Regions from separate parts of the Pediococcus acidilactici genome, predicted to be linked through region 2. Evidence: predicted binding sites of a transcription regulator. Region 2 holds the regulator's gene; the other holds the start of a gene.
What was found. Region 2 encodes NrdR, which represses ribonucleotide reductase genes. Its sites were predicted from a motif close to ACACNATATATNGTGT; they were not measured.
Positions count from the first base shown of each region.

Region 1: a site for NrdR is predicted at 4,939-4,954, ahead of nrdH (glutaredoxin-like protein NrdH). Genes of this name have one in related genera too.

Region 1 is NZ_CP066046.1:177,374-184,955, reverse strand. Features, by position in the region: gene tmk (dTMP kinase) at 1-426, opposite strand, end outside; gene recR (recombination mediator RecR) at 852-1,451, opposite strand; gene I6H64_RS00880 (YbaB/EbfC family nucleoid-associated protein) at 1,475-1,789, opposite strand; gene dnaX (DNA polymerase III subunit gamma/tau) at 1,805-3,541, opposite strand; RNA gene ffs (signal recognition particle sRNA small type) at 3,620-3,706, opposite strand; gene tadA (tRNA adenosine(34) deaminase TadA) at 3,751-4,242, opposite strand; gene I6H64_RS00860 (class I SAM-dependent methyltransferase) at 4,235-4,840, opposite strand; gene nrdH (glutaredoxin-like protein NrdH) at 5,062-5,292, shown strand; gene nrdE (class 1b ribonucleoside-diphosphate reductase subunit alpha) at 5,385-7,550, shown strand; gene nrdF (class 1b ribonucleoside-diphosphate reductase subunit beta) at 7,569-7,582, shown strand, end outside.
Region 2 is NZ_CP066046.1:957,634-965,215, forward strand. Features, by position in the region: gene I6H64_RS04830 (sensor histidine kinase) at 1-277, opposite strand, end outside; gene thrS (threonine--tRNA ligase) at 439-2,382, opposite strand; gene dnaI (primosomal protein DnaI) at 2,679-3,608, opposite strand; gene I6H64_RS04845 (replication initiation and membrane attachment family protein) at 3,612-5,000, opposite strand; gene nrdR (transcriptional regulator NrdR) at 5,000-5,476, opposite strand; gene coaE (dephospho-CoA kinase) at 5,478-6,098, opposite strand; gene mutM (bifunctional DNA-formamidopyrimidine glycosylase/DNA-(apurinic or apyrimidinic site) lyase) at 6,091-6,930, opposite strand; gene polA (DNA polymerase I) at 6,946-7,582, opposite strand, start outside.

The DNA.
Region 1 (7,582 bases), 780 kb from region 2:
CACTTCAGCGCTCACGTCTAAATAAATAGTTTTTTCCGGTAAACACCCCTCCGTAGCAAACAAGTTCATTTGGTAGACTGCTTCCGGGCCAATTTCACGTCCGGCTCCTTGGTACGCAATCGAGCTATCCACGTAACGGTCACAGAAAACTACCTGACCGCGTGCTAACGCCGGTAGAATTGTTTCCGTTAAATGTTGCCGCCGGGCTGCTGCATATAGCAAAGCTTCCGTTCGAGCATCCATTTCCGTGTTATTTCTATCCAAAATAATTGCGCGAATTGCCTCTGAAATCGGGTTGCCTCCGGGTTCGCGGGTCACCGTCAACCGATCTACAAGTCGAGTGCGGTAATGCTCCACCATCGCCTCCAAAATCGTTGTTTTGCCAGCCCCGTCAGGCCCTTCAAATGAAATAAAATGCCCATTCACCAGTTATTCCCTACCTTATGATTTTTTTATATTGATTATTTTTATTCTACTTTAGATTTTCTAGACTGTCTATTAACTACTCTAAAAACTCGTCCTAGTTTAGCCTTTGGTACGCCGGTCAGCAACGATATTTTAAATTTTTTAAAATAGTTGGCGCAATGCATTTCTCCGGTCAGTTATTTAATCCCACAGTTTTTGTATTTGCCACCAAATGGTTAAGTTTTGCACAGCCTTACTGGGAGGAGTGCAGTTGTTCGTAAACTAAAAAGTTTTCCACAGCTCCCACTTTATTCTAACAACCCTGGTCAAAAGAACCAACGTTAAATCAAAAAGAGCCCCATGACCAATTTCGTAGTCATGAAGCTCTTTGATACGACCGGAACTTTAGAAGTTCCCATTTAAATTGGCTTACCGTGCTCGGATCATTACATCTCTGTCCGACCTTCGACCGCTTTATACAAAGTCATCTGGTCAGCATACTCAATGTCACTCCCCACGGAAAGTCCGTGCGCCAGTCTGGTTACCTTAATTCCCGAAGGCTTAATCAATCGAGAGATATACATTGCGGTCGCTTCTCCCTCGGGAGTGGCGTTAGTCGCAATGATTACTTCCTTGATTGCTTCGTTTTTCTGGAGCCGGGTCAGCAAGCTCGCGATGTTAATATCTTCGGGCCCCTTCCCGTCCATTGGCGACAACACGCCGTGCAACACGTGGTAAAGCCCGTGATATTCCTTCATTTGTTCCATTGACATTACGTCCTTGGAATCTTCAACGACTAGGACCGTTTTTTGGTCCCGGCTTGCATCTTGGCAAATATCACAAGGGTCGTCTTCCGTGATGTTGCCACAAATGCTACAAAAACGTAAGTCACGTTGTGCAGAAATTAACGCCTTGGCGAAGTCCGTCACATCATCTTTTTGCATATCAAGCGTAAAGAAGGCCAACCGGGTCGCGGTTTTATAGCCAATCCCTGGTAACTTCATAAAACTATCAATTAACTTAGCAATTGGTTCTGGATATTGCATCCGGACACTCACCTACGATTCTTTTATAGTCCGGGAATTCCCTTAGTGTATTTCCCCATGGTCTTGTTGGTTTCACTGTCGATTTTGCTCATTGCGTCGTTAACCGCGGCAACTACTAAATCTTGCAACATGTCGGGGTCGTCTTCGTCAATGGCTTCTGGATTAATAACGATGTCCTTCATCTTATGGTTTCCGGTAAAGGTTACCTTCACCATGTCATCGGGTGCAACGCCGATGAATTCAGTTTCGTTTAGTCGTTCTTGTTCTTCCGTCACTTGTTTTTGCATCTTTTGTACTTGACGCATCATATTTTGCATGTTTCCCATTCCACCACGCATAGTCATTACCATCCTTTAATCATTTTTTACATTAACGTTTTCGGAACCGAATAGTTCCACAGCCTTTTCCACTACGGCGCTATCTTCAGGGGCCACCGTCGTTGGTTGGGACGGTGCTTCCTCTTTAGATGCACTTTCGGTTTCCTTACTTAAATGGTGCGTTTTAATAAATTCTGCCCGCACCGTTGGCCACTCTTCAACTGTAACATAGACAACTTGGTAATTTGAACCAGTTAGCTTAGCCAAATTTTGTTGTAATTCGTTACGCAAGCTTTCATTATCCACAGCCTTTTCAAACAAAAAGTCATAATCGAAAGCCACCACGACGCCCTCTTCGCTGGCAGCCACTGGTTTAGAAACGTGCATCAAGGCTCGTTTCGTGACCGATAGCATATCCATCAAGTCGCGCCAAAGATTTTGCATTTCCACCAAGCTATCTTTAGTGGCGTTCTCCAAAATCGGGTAAATTTTAGTCAGGTTGGCCGGCGTCTTCACGTTGCGACTTCCCGAAGCCCGTTTTTTCGGCGCTGCGGAGGCTGGTTTAGCAGGCGCGGAGGCGGCAGAAGTTGCCCGCTCTTTGAGGCGCTTAACTTCCCCCTGCAAACGGTCAACTTCATTTTTAAGCTGTTGCACCTCTTCGTTATCTGCTGTCGCACTCGTCGGCGTTGCGGACCGCTGAGAGAGCTTAATCGTCAACACTTCCAGGTAAACGTCAGGGTGCGTTGTAAACCGCATTTGTTGTTGAATCTGGTTTAACGTGTCAATCATTTCGTACAACTCGCTGCCGCTAACCATGTCCGCTTCTTTGACAAAGTCTTCGCTAAGGTCGCTCAAACTCTGTTCCTTAACTAGTTGGGGATCTTCTTGGTATAAAAGCAGGTTGCGTTCTACCGCAATCAGATCTTCAATCAGCCGCTGACCGTCCTTACCTTCGTCCAAAATTTGGTGCAACGTTTCTAACGCTGCGGGAGTATCCTTTTCGAAAATCTGGGTTAGGTATTGATCCAGTAACTGCTGGTTAACGCTCCCGGTTACCAGCAACGCGTTGTCCATCGTTACCGTTTCGTTTCCAAACGAGATGACCTGGTCAAGAATACTGAGTGCATCCCGCATTCCGCCTTCCGCAGCCTTGGCAATGATTGATAACGCCTTAGGATCGTATTCAATCCCCTTTTGTTCCAAAATATAAACCATCCGGTCGTAACTTTGGGTCGGGGTGATGCGTTTAAAATCAAACCGCTGGGTCCGCGAAATAATTGTTAGCGGGATTTTTTGGGGCTCGGTCGTTGCCAGAATAAAGATCACGTTAGTCGGTGGCTCTTCGAGAGTTTTCAACAGGGCGTTAAAGGCTCCCGTGGATAGCATGTGCACTTCGTCGATGATGTAAACCTTATAGTCTGCTTCCGTGGGCGCATACTTGGCCTTATCCCGGATATCACGGATTTCTTCGACCCCGTTGTTCGAGGCCGCGTCAATTTCAATCACGTCATTTAAATTACCGTCCGTGATTGCCCGACAAGTCGCACATTCATTACACGGTTCGCCATCTTTTAAGTAATGACAGTTAACCGCCTTAGCAAAAATCTTAGCTGCCGAGGTCTTCCCCGTCCCCCGGGGACCCGTAAACAGATACGCATGACTAGTCTGCTTAGTTATTAACGCATTTTTCAAAGTTCTGGTAACCACTTCTTGACCAACCATGTCGGCAAACTTCTGCGGCCGCCAAACGCGGTACAATGCTTGATAACTCATTAAATTTCCTTCCCCGATTTCTGTTTTTAAAGAAAGAACCCTTAGCCCCGATGGACTAAGAGTTCCGTTGATTTGCTCAATAACTTAAGGCACAAGCCAGAGCATACTTAGTGCTGCTTCCTTCCGGACCTGACACAATTCGTAAGTCCAACCTTGCCTCAAGGCCTTACGGCAATAATTATGATACTCGAATTTTAATAAAATTTCCACTATTTTACCGATTTTTTTTTTCGACGTTCGCGAATTGCCTTGAAGAAACTTTTCATTAACCCGGCCGCTTGGTCTGCAGCCACCCCTTCGCGGACTTCCACCTGGTGATTTAAACGTTGATCTTCTAAGACCGTATACAAACTTCGGACTGCGCCCGCCTTCGGATCCCGTGCGCCAAAGTACACTTCCGGGATTTGAGAATTGATGATTGTCCCGCTACACATCAAGCACGGTTCAATCGTGACAAATAATTGGCAATCCCACAAACGCCAGCTTCGTAAATACGCGCAAGCTTCCGTAATGGCCAACACCTCGGCATGCGTGGTCGCGTCTTGGGAGTGTTCCCGGAGGTTATGTCCCCGGCCAATAATTTTGCCATCGTGCACCACTACGGCTCCGATCGGCACTTCATCAATCATTTTGGCAAACTGGGCTTCCTTTAAAGCCTCTCCCATATAAAATTGCACTTCTGCTTCACTTAATTTACTCATGTTCACTTCTTAAAATGTAATATCCTTTACTTTTCTTTAATACCGTTACGTTGCCAAAAGTTTCCGCCATTAATTTCTTTGCGGATGGCGCCCCCTGCTTCTTTTGTAAAACGATGATCAGCTGGCCGCCCTTCGTTAAGTGCTCTTTAGCACCGGTAATGATGGCGTTTACCACCGTTTTTCCGGCCCGAACCGGCGGATTATAAACGACCGTTGTAAAATCAGTTTTAGCTACCGCTTCGTAAGCATCCGAATGGTAAACTCGTGTACGTGCAGCTACGCCATTGGCTTCTGCATTCCGCTCGGCAAGTGCTAACGCCCGCTCGTTAACGTCGGTCATCTCCACTCGTGCTTCAGGGAATTGCTTAGCTAGCGCAATTCCCATTGGACCATATCCGCAGCCCACGTCTAAAATTGAACTTTGGGGAACATCCAGTGGCAAAGCTTCTAATAATGTCCGGGTACCAAAGTCAAGGGTGTTCTTTGAAAAAACTCCGTTGTCCGACACAAAATTTAATTCGTGCCCCAAAAGTGTGTAACGCCAATGCTTTTCATCGTGTTCCACGTTAGGATTCTCCGTGAAATAATAATCTGTCATTGAAAAGTCCTCCAATCTCTATTAGTATGATAACGTATTGTAAATTTGGATACCAACTTAATTAAAATAATTTTTATTGCTCGGCGAATGCCGACGTAGCACAACATCTGGTGGTTTAGACCCGTTAAAGCCACAAGATGATGTGCTTTTTTGTTGAAATCGGTCCGAAATGTTGTATACTTAAATGCAGACAGAAAGAATAAATAAGAGGGGGAGTCACCATGAAAAAAGTCGTTGTTTACACTAAAAACAATTGCATGCAATGCAAAATGACCAAGCGTTTTCTAAGTGAAAACGGAGTTGAATTTGAAGAACGCAACATCAACTTACATCCAGAATATATTGACGAATTAAAAGGCCGCGGTTTCCAAGCCGTTCCCGTAGTTCAATTTTCTGAAGATGATGCAATTGCTGGTTTTCGTCCAGACTTGTTAAAAAAATTAGCGATTTAATTTAAATTGTTAGTTTGTTGATTTAGTGTCCACGTTCCTTTGTTACAGATGGAGCGTTTTTTTATTTCGAAATTTAAGGAGTACACCCAAATATGAGCTTAAAAGATCTAACCGACGTTACCTATTACGACTTAAACAATGAAATCAACATCCCCGTTGACAACCAAATTCCGCTACATAAGGATCAAGAAGCCCTTGCAGCCTTTCTAAAGGAAAACGTGCAAGCTAACACCAAGCAATTTGCAAGCCTGCGTGAACGCTTTGACTACCTCCTTAAGGAAGACTACATTGAAGCCGAACTTATGGAAAAATATTCCTTTGACTTCATTGAAAAGCTTTACGATTATTTGCGTGCACAAAATTTCCATTTCCGCTCTTTCATGGCGGCTTATAAATTCTATGCCCAATACGCTTTAAAGACTAACGATAACGAATATTACTTAGAAAACTTCGTTGACCGCGTTGCCATGAACGCCCTTTACTTTGGTGATGGCGACGAAGAGTTAGCAATGCAAATTGCTGACGAAATTATTCACCAACGTTATCAACCAGCTACCCCTAGCTTTTTAAATGCTGGTAGAAAACATCGTGGTGAACTAGTCTCTTGCTTTTTAATTCAGGCTAATGACGACATGAACTCGATTGGCCGGACGATTAACTCTGCCCTGCAACTTTCCAAATTAGGCGGCGGGGTCGGAATTAACCTCACTAACCTGCGGGAAGCTGGCGCACCGATTAAGGGAATCGAAGGCGCTGCAAGTGGCGTAGTTCCCGTAATGAAATTGCTCGAAGACAGTTTTTCTTACGCTAACCAACTTGGTCAACGGCAAGGAGCCGGTGTAGTTTACCTAAACGTTTTCCATCCGGACATCGTTTCCTTCCTTTCAGCTAAGAAGGAAAACGCCGACGAAAAGATTCGGGTTAAGACCCTTTCATTGGGTGTCGTAGTTCCCGATAAATTCTACGAATTGATTAAGCATGACGAAGACATGTACTTATTCAGCCCTTACAGCGTTGAAAAAGTTTACGGTAAACCTTACGCTTACGTAGATATTACGAAGGAATACGACAACTTAGTTAACAACCCGGAAATCAAGAAATACAAAGTTAAAGCGCGAAATATCGAAAATGAAATTTCGAAGCTCCAACAAGAATCTGGCTACCCTTACGTGGTGAACGTGGATACTGCCAACCGGGAAAACCCAATTTACGGTAAGATCGTAATGAGTAACCTCTGTTCAGAGATTATGCAGGTTCAAACTCCTTCTGTAATTGACAACAAACAAAACTACACGGAGTTAGGAACCGACATTAGTTGTAACTTAGGTTCCACAAACATTGTTAATATGATGGCAACTCCGCACTTTGGTAAATCGGTAGAAACCATGGTTCGGGCGTTGACCTTCGTAACCGACCATTCCGATATTGACGTAGTACCGTCAATCCAACACGGAAACGCCCTTGCCCACACGATTGGGCTTGGCGCAATGGGCTTACACGGTTACTTAGCAAAGAACCACCTCTACTATGGCGAACCTGATTCCGTTGAATTCACCAGTGTTTACTTCATGTTGCTTAACTACTGGACGCTCCGGGCTTCCAACAAGATTGCTAAAGAACGCGGACAAGTTTTCCACAACTTTGAAAAGAGCAAGTACGCAGATGGTTCATACTTTGATAAATACCTAGCTCAGGACTTTGGACCTAAGTCAGCACGGGTAAAGGAACTCTTCCAAGGAATCGACATTCCGACTACCGCAGACTGGGCAGACCTAAAACAAGCCGTTATGCAAGACGGCCTTTACCATCAAAACCGAATGGCGGTTGCCCCAACCGGTTCAATTTCTTACATTAACGACGCGACAGCTAGTTTACAGCCGATCGTTAACCGGGTCGAAGAACGCCAAGAAAAGAAAATTGGAAAAATTTACTATCCAGCCCCATATTTGTCCAATGATACGTTAAAATATTATCAGTCGGCCTATGATATTGACATGCGCAAAGTTGTTGATATTTACGCCGCTGCGCAACAACATGTGGATCAAGGAATGAGCATGACCTTCTTCATGCGCTCAACCATTCCAGACGGGATTTACGACTGGAAGAATGGTCGAACAAACAAAATGACGACTCGCGATTTAAATATCCTGCGCAATTACGCACACCACGAAGGGATCAAGTCGATTTACTACATTCGGACCTTCACGGATAATGATGGCGAAGTCGGCGTTAACCAATGTGAAAGCTGCTCAATTTAACGATGGAGGATTTGTATAATGGCAAATTATGA
Region 2 (7,582 bases):
AAACGGTAACCGTTAAAATACGGATGTTAGCCACCGAATAGCCTGCTGGAATTCGTAATAATAACGGATTAAAATGGATCGAATTATCAGGCGAAAGCTCAATCCCAATCAAATTAGCCGTAATCGTAAAGAAAGCAAAGATGATTATCAACTGAAATTTAGCAGCGCCGTCCTGTCGAAAGAGTAATTTTCGAAACGGCGGAAAATTAACGAGAAAAAAGGCCAAAATAATAATCAGGCCCACCCGTTCAATCATTAGTAAGGTTAAATTTAGCATCTGAATCCTTCTTTCGTGCTTAAGAAGTTCCTTTCCTTCAATTATACATGAAACGCCTTTCTTTGCTTAGCCGTAGATCGATCTTTTAAAGCCATTTGGGCAACTAAAAAGAGCTATGTAAACCCACCTGGATTTACATAGCTCCCGAAAGCTAAAAGTTTTTAATTTTTGCGACTGTAGCTATCAATGTCAGCTTTAATATCTTGCATAAATTGATCTACTGAAACAGTTTGTGAGTTATCTTCACCATAGCGACGAACACTAACCGCGTTAGAATCCATTTCGTTGTCCCCAACTACTAAGATGTATGGAATCTTTTGGGTTTGTGCTTCACGGATCTTGTAACCCATCTTTTCGTTGCGGTGGTCAACTTCAACCCGGATGTCTTGGTCAGCCATTTGTTCACGCAACTTATCTGCGTATTCACCATGCAAGTCATCCTTAACTGGGATAATCGTTACTTGTTTTGGTGCTAACCAAGTTGGGAAGGCACCCTTGTACATTTCAATTAGGTAAGCCGTGAAGCGTTCCATAGTTGAAACTAACCCACGGTGAATCATAACTGGGCGGTGTTCTTCACCATCTGCTCCGACGTAATGTAAGTCGAATTGTTTTGGCAACATGAAGTCTAATTGGATTGTTGATAGAGTTTCTTCGTTACCAAGTGCCGTCTTTGTTTGTACGTCAAGCTTTGGACCGTAGAAAGCAGCTTCGCCTTCTGCTTCAACGTAATCTAAACCAAGGTCGTCCATCGCAGCTTTAAGCATTGATTGTGAGTGGTTCCACATCTCGTCATCGTCAAAGTACTTTTCAGTATTTTCAGGATCACGGTAACTAAGCCGGAATGTGTAATCCGTAATGTCAAAGTCGCGATAAACTTCAACCATCAATTGTAGAACTTTCTTGAATTCTTCTTGAATTTGATCAGGCGCAACGAAAGTGTGACCATCGTTCAACGTCATTTCACGTACCCGTTGCAAACCAGAAAGGGCACCAGATTTTTCGTAACGGTGCATCATTCCAAGTTCAGCAATCCGTAATGGTAATTCACGATACGAACGGATGTGGTGCTTATAAACTTGAATATGGGATGGGCAGTTCATTGGCCGCAATTCAAGCATTTCGCCGTCACCCATGTCCATTGGTGGGAACATATCTTCCCGATAGTGTTGCCAGTGACCAGAAGTCTTGTATGCATCAAGGTTCATTAATACTGGTGTGTATACGTGTTGGTAACCATGTTGGACTTCCTTGTCGATGATGTAACGTTCGATTGTCCGACGGATGGTTGCCCCGTTTGGCATCCAGTATGGTAATCCAGCGCCCACTTCTGGATCAACAAAGAAGAGGTCGAGGTCGTTACCAATTACCCGGTGGTCACGTTCACGAGCTTCCTTTTGGCGTGCTAATTCAGCATCCAAGTCTTTTTGGTTGAAGAACGAAGTACCGTAAATCCGTTGTAACATTGGATTACTTGACTTACCTTCCCAATAAGCACCCGCAACGGATAGCAATTTGATGGCTTTCAATCCCGAAGCATCTGGTAATGCAACACAGTCACTGACGATTAAGCTGCCATCAACGTCGTATACGTTAACCTTGCCGTCTTTAGCGTTTTTCTTAACTAGCTTAGCTTGGTAAGGGTCGCTATCAACCTTAGCTAAAGCATCTTCAACGCTTAACATCTCATGACTCAAAGCAACCTTTGCTTGAATCATATCTTTCATTTTATCTTCAATAGCGGGGAGTTCGTCGACCGAAATTTGTTGACCTTCCTTATCGGTGTCAGCATAAAAACCGTGTTCGATGTTACCAATTTCCCCAATCCGGATTTCCGGATAAATGCTCTTGATTGCGCTTGTCAATACTAAAGCTGCTGAATTCCAGTTTACCAATTGTCCATCTTCGGAATCCTTGGTAATGATCTCAACCTTTCCATCTTGGTCAAGTGGTTGGTCCAAATTAACCAATTCATCATTAACTTTTCCAGCAACGGCGTTTTTTGCTAAACTTGTACCAATTGACTTCGCAATTTCAAGTACGGTGACACCAGCACCAAAAGGTTTTACACTGCCATCTGGAAATTCAATCTTAATCTCTGCCATAATTACACGCTCCCTTTACAAAAAATAGTATAAAAAAATCCCTGGTATTTTCATACCAGGGACGTGTTAGACGTTATTTCACGCGGTTCCACCCTCGTTGCAGACTACTAGAACGTAATCCACCACTTAATTAAACCGATAACGGTGGCAACCCGAACTGATATTTCGATCAGTCTCTAGTCAAGTGGGAAGTTTTTAGTTGCTTTGCTTACAGTCCATGGCGCGGCTCCCTGAGGTTAAAAACTACATGTTTGACTCTGATTTACAACTTCATTATATCCATTCAAAATTGCTTGTCAACCCTGTCGATGATTTTTTCCGATTAAAGTAACCTCTTCACTTAAAAATTTGATCCGTTCCATTAACCGTTTGGCCTTTAAAGGTTCGGCCTCCCCGCGTTGGTTTACCGTTAAGTGTTCCTTTTCTAGTTGCTTCATTGAAAAGTTAGAGGTGAAGAACGTTGGTAACTCTTCTTGCATGCGATATTCTAAGATTACGCCTAAAATATCATCCCGTACCCATGCAGAAATACTATCTGCACCAATGTCGTCAATCACTAAAATTGGCGCCTGCTTGACCGCGTCAAGCTTGCTTTGAATTTCTTTAGAATCCCCAATCGTGTTTTTTAATTCCACCGCTAAACTAGGAAAATGAACGATGGTTGTCGAGTAATTATGTTTGGCTAATTCATTAGCCATTGCACCCATCAAGTAGGTTTTTCCTACCCCAAAGCTACCGGTTAAGTACAAGCCTCGGTGGAATTGGTCCGGTGCCTGATCATAAGCGGCCACAAAATCCATCGTCTTACTTAAAGCAATATTCCGGTCAGGCTCTTGGTAGTAATCACTAAAATCAGCCCGCCGAATCATCTTTGGCATACTAATTGACTTCACCAGCGCTTGCCGCTGGGCCGCCTGGCGTCTCATTGTCATTTCTTTAGTAGGCACGTACTCGATATCAATTAGGTGATTACTGAGTACTAACTGGGGCTCGTAACCCGGCAAAAAGGAGGGCTCGTGCCGCGCAATCTTCCTGCGTTCGTTAACAAATTCGTATAGTTTGGCCGCTCCCCGCTCCAAAGCTTCCGTAGTTAACTCCGCTTGGTGTGTTTGGCAAAAGGCCACAACTTCGGGATCCTGATAAACAGTTTTCATCACCGACTGGAAACGTTGGTCGAGTTTCCGTTTATTCATCAATCCCTCAATTGCTTCGCGAATATTTTCCATTTGTTACTCCTCCTTTCGCCGTTCACGTAATTTTTTCAATTTTGCATTAATTTCTGCAGTAGTCGGCACCGCTTGAGAATCATTAGCATTGTTAGTTGCAGTTTTAGTATCTTTTTTGGCCCAATCTGGTAGGGTTTCGCGCTGAACGACCGGCTTACGTCTTCCATACGACTTGGTAGCTTGTTTTTGCTTTTTAGCCTGGCGTTCACGCACAAATTCTAACGCCTTTTGCGGAGTTTTTACGCCATTTTTAATCCACTCGTTGGCGATTGCCTCAACTAAATTTTTATTCAGCGTCGCCCGGCCCTGATCAACCAAGACATAGAAAATCAAAAAATTAACGACGCTAACCGGCAGTTGACCCGTTTCCACTATGCCGGTAATTACCCGTTTTTCCGCCGTGGTGGTAAAGCCCCCGGTTTCTTGCTTAATCTGATCAATAAAGTCTACCGGAGCCAATGCATACGTTGACTTAATCACCGTTTGCTCCTCGGCCGTGAGCCCTTCTAAATTGAGCTTTGTAGGCGAAGTTGGCATAGCCGCTGAACTAGCCGTTTTCTTCGCGCCTTGCTGATTAGCATTGGCGTATTTTTGAGCGATCCGAGTCTTCAAAGTTCGGCTATCAATCCGATTATCTTGAAAATTAGTGGCCGACTTAATCAGTTCCGCCATTTCACTTTCCGTAATTCCGTAAATAGTTTGTTCCACCATAATGAGGTGGCGGTTTTCTTCTAGGCTTTGACGATCCACAAAGCTAGTGCTAAGCATTTGAGTAAGTAAGTTAAAGTCAAAATTATTATTGAGCGTTTCTGAATCCGTTTGTGGCTCGTCCAGCTGAATTTGCTTTTGCACGGCAGAGATTGGCCTTGGTTTGTCGACCACGCTGCTGCCAATTTGGAAATAGTCGCCTAAATTTTTAGAGACATCATAAAAATCGGCGTGCTCAACCTGGCGTTTAATTAACCGCCGACTTAACCGTTCAAATTCATTTTCACCAACCGCACCAAGCAACAATGCGCTTAGCGTGTCGTCTTTGAAAAAGGTAATCGGGTCAGCTGGCGCTTGCAAAACGTACAAAAATAACGCCCGATTATCAACTTGTTTACGAAAAGTTTTTAGCAAACCCAAGGCTTCTAACCGGCCTCGCGCTTCCATAATAGCTGGTAAATCAATTCCCAGCCAATTCAGTAATATTGTATGGGTAAACTGTTCATTTAAAACCGTCGCTTCTTCATTTAGTTCCCAAAGCGTCATTGCTAAACTGTACGCATCCGAAGATAATAACGGACGATACAGCGCCGTTAATGCCCGACTTTCGTAGTCGGTCATTTGTCGATCAGTATTCACAATAAACGAGTCGTTTGGTGCTAAGTTACCCATTGGTTCCGTCATTACTTATGATCCTTTTCTTCTTCATCTTTTTTGACCATATCCTGGAGTTCATTCAAGAAAACGTTCATGTCCTTAAATTGCCGGTATACGCTGGCAAACCGAATATAAGCGATCTCATCTAAATCAACAAGAATATTCATTACGTATTCTCCAATCACTTGACTAGAAACTTCGCTTTCTCCCAATGAACGAATTTTATTTTCAACCTTGTCCACAATATCAGTCATTTGTTCCATTTTTACCGGTCGCTTTTCTGCTGCCCGGACAATCCCTTTAAGAATCTTATCGCGATCAAATTCTTCTCGCGAACCGTTTTTCTTAATCACTAATAACGGGGTGGCTTCCACCCGTTCAAAAGTTGTAAAACGAAAACCACAATCTTCACATTCACGCCGACGACGAATTACGCGGCCTTCATCAGTTGGTCGACTATCTACTACTCTCGAGCCATTATTACCACAATGTGGGCATTTCATATTATTTCACCTCGCCGGTCTTTCCGGATGTCTGGAGTAAATTTTGTTTAACAAGCCATTCTATCACTTGTTTTTGGGTGGCTTCAATACTACCACTACTATCGATGGTTACATCCGCTTTTTTTTGTTTAATTTCAATCGGCATCTGAGCGTCAATTCGTTTTTGAGCATCCTCACTAGTCAAATGATCCCGTTCCATCAGTCGGCGGAGCTGTTCTGCTGGAGTTGTTGAAACCACCATAATGCAATCGACTAAAGTCTCGTATCCTTGTTCGAACAAAACTGGGGCATCTAAAACGACCACGGACTCCGTCGTAAAACTTTTTAACTGGCGGATGATCTCTTGGCGAATTACGGGTTGGACAATTTTATTTAACTCCCCTAGTTTTTTTGACTCCCCAAAAACTATTTTACCTAATTGCTTACGGTCAACTTGTTTTTGTTCATTTAAAATTGGGGTCCCAAATGCCTTAACTAATTGTACCTTAACCGCTTTAAATTCCAAAACTGCGTGGGCAATTTCGTCAGCGTCCACAATTGGAATTCCTTTATCTCTCAAAAAATTACTAATGGTGGACTTTCCCATCGCAATTCCACCTGTTAGTCCAAGGATCTTAGTCATTTTCTGGCGTTAAAACTTGGCAATGCGGGCAAAAATGAGTACTGCGCTGAGCTACCTTAATTTGTTCGATGGGAGTTTGGCAGCGTGGACACGGTAATCCTTGGCGATGGTAAACGTGCAGCTGGTTTTGGAAACTGCCGGCATGCCCAGTAGCATCCAAATAAGAAAACACGGTGGTTCCCTTTGCCGCAATGGCTTCGTTTAATTCGGCAAAAATACTTTCCCGTAATAATTTAATTTCGGCATCGGTAAGTGAATTAGACCGGCGCTGCGGATGAATTTTACTTAGCCATAAAACTTCATCTGCGTAAATATTGCCCAATCCCGCAATTAACGACTGGTCTAGAAGAAAGCTTTTCATCACCCGTTTACGACTTCGAAGAGCCTTCGTAAGGTAGTCTACCGTCAGCGTTTCTGGCGTTGGTTCGGGTCCGATCGTCTTCAATCCCCCGACTTGCATTTCTTGCCCCGTGGGGGTTAAAACCATTCGACCAAATTTTCGGGTATCGTTATAGCGTAAATCCTGTCCATCATCTAATTCAAAAATAACGTGGTCGTGTTTGTTGTAAGGTTGGTCGCGGTCTACCACCGCGTACTTTCCTTCCATCCGGAGGTGGGAAACCATTGAAAGCTGATTACTGAAATCAAAAATCAAGTACTTTCCTCGCCGGCGAATTGTTTCAATTGTTTTATTTTTTAATTCTGCCGCGAACTGGTCCGCTTCAGGGGTGACCATTTTAGGATATCGCACCACCACCCGTTGAATTGTACGGCCCTCTACCAGACCGACCAATCCGCGTCGTACCGTTTCTACTTCAGGTAACTCAGGCATTTATTCATTCCTCCGTTATTTAGCGTCGTACCAATTATTTCCCCATGAAGTTTCTACTTTTAACGGAACATCCAATTTAATTGCGGAATCCATCACTTTAGGAACTAATTCTTTAATAACGCTCATTTCCTCATCAGGCACTTCAAAAATCAATTCATCGTGCACCTGTAACAACATTCTGGTTTTCAACTGCCGTTTTTCTAACTCGTTTTGCATGTTAATCATTGCAATTTTAATAATGTCGGCCGCACTACCTTGAATAGGGGTGTTCATCGCAGTTCGTTCTGCAAATGACCGAACGCTAAAGTTCGAAGCGTGGATGTCAGGTAAGTACCGGCGCCGGTGGGCAATCGTTTCTACATAGCCCTTCTCGCGCGCAGTTTCTACCGAACCATCTACATATTTTTTTACTCCCGGATATTCTTTAAAGTAAGTGTCGATGAACCGTTTGGCATCCTTACGAGAAATCCCAATATTTTGGGAAAGCCCGTAATCACTAATTCCATAGACAATCCCGAAGTTAACCGCCTTTGCTTGGCGCCGAATGTTAGGAGTTACTTCACTAGCATCCTTCAAACCAAAAATCCGCACCGCGGTACTGGAGTGAATATCTTCGTCCTTCTTAAACGCTTCTTGTAAATGATGATCGCCC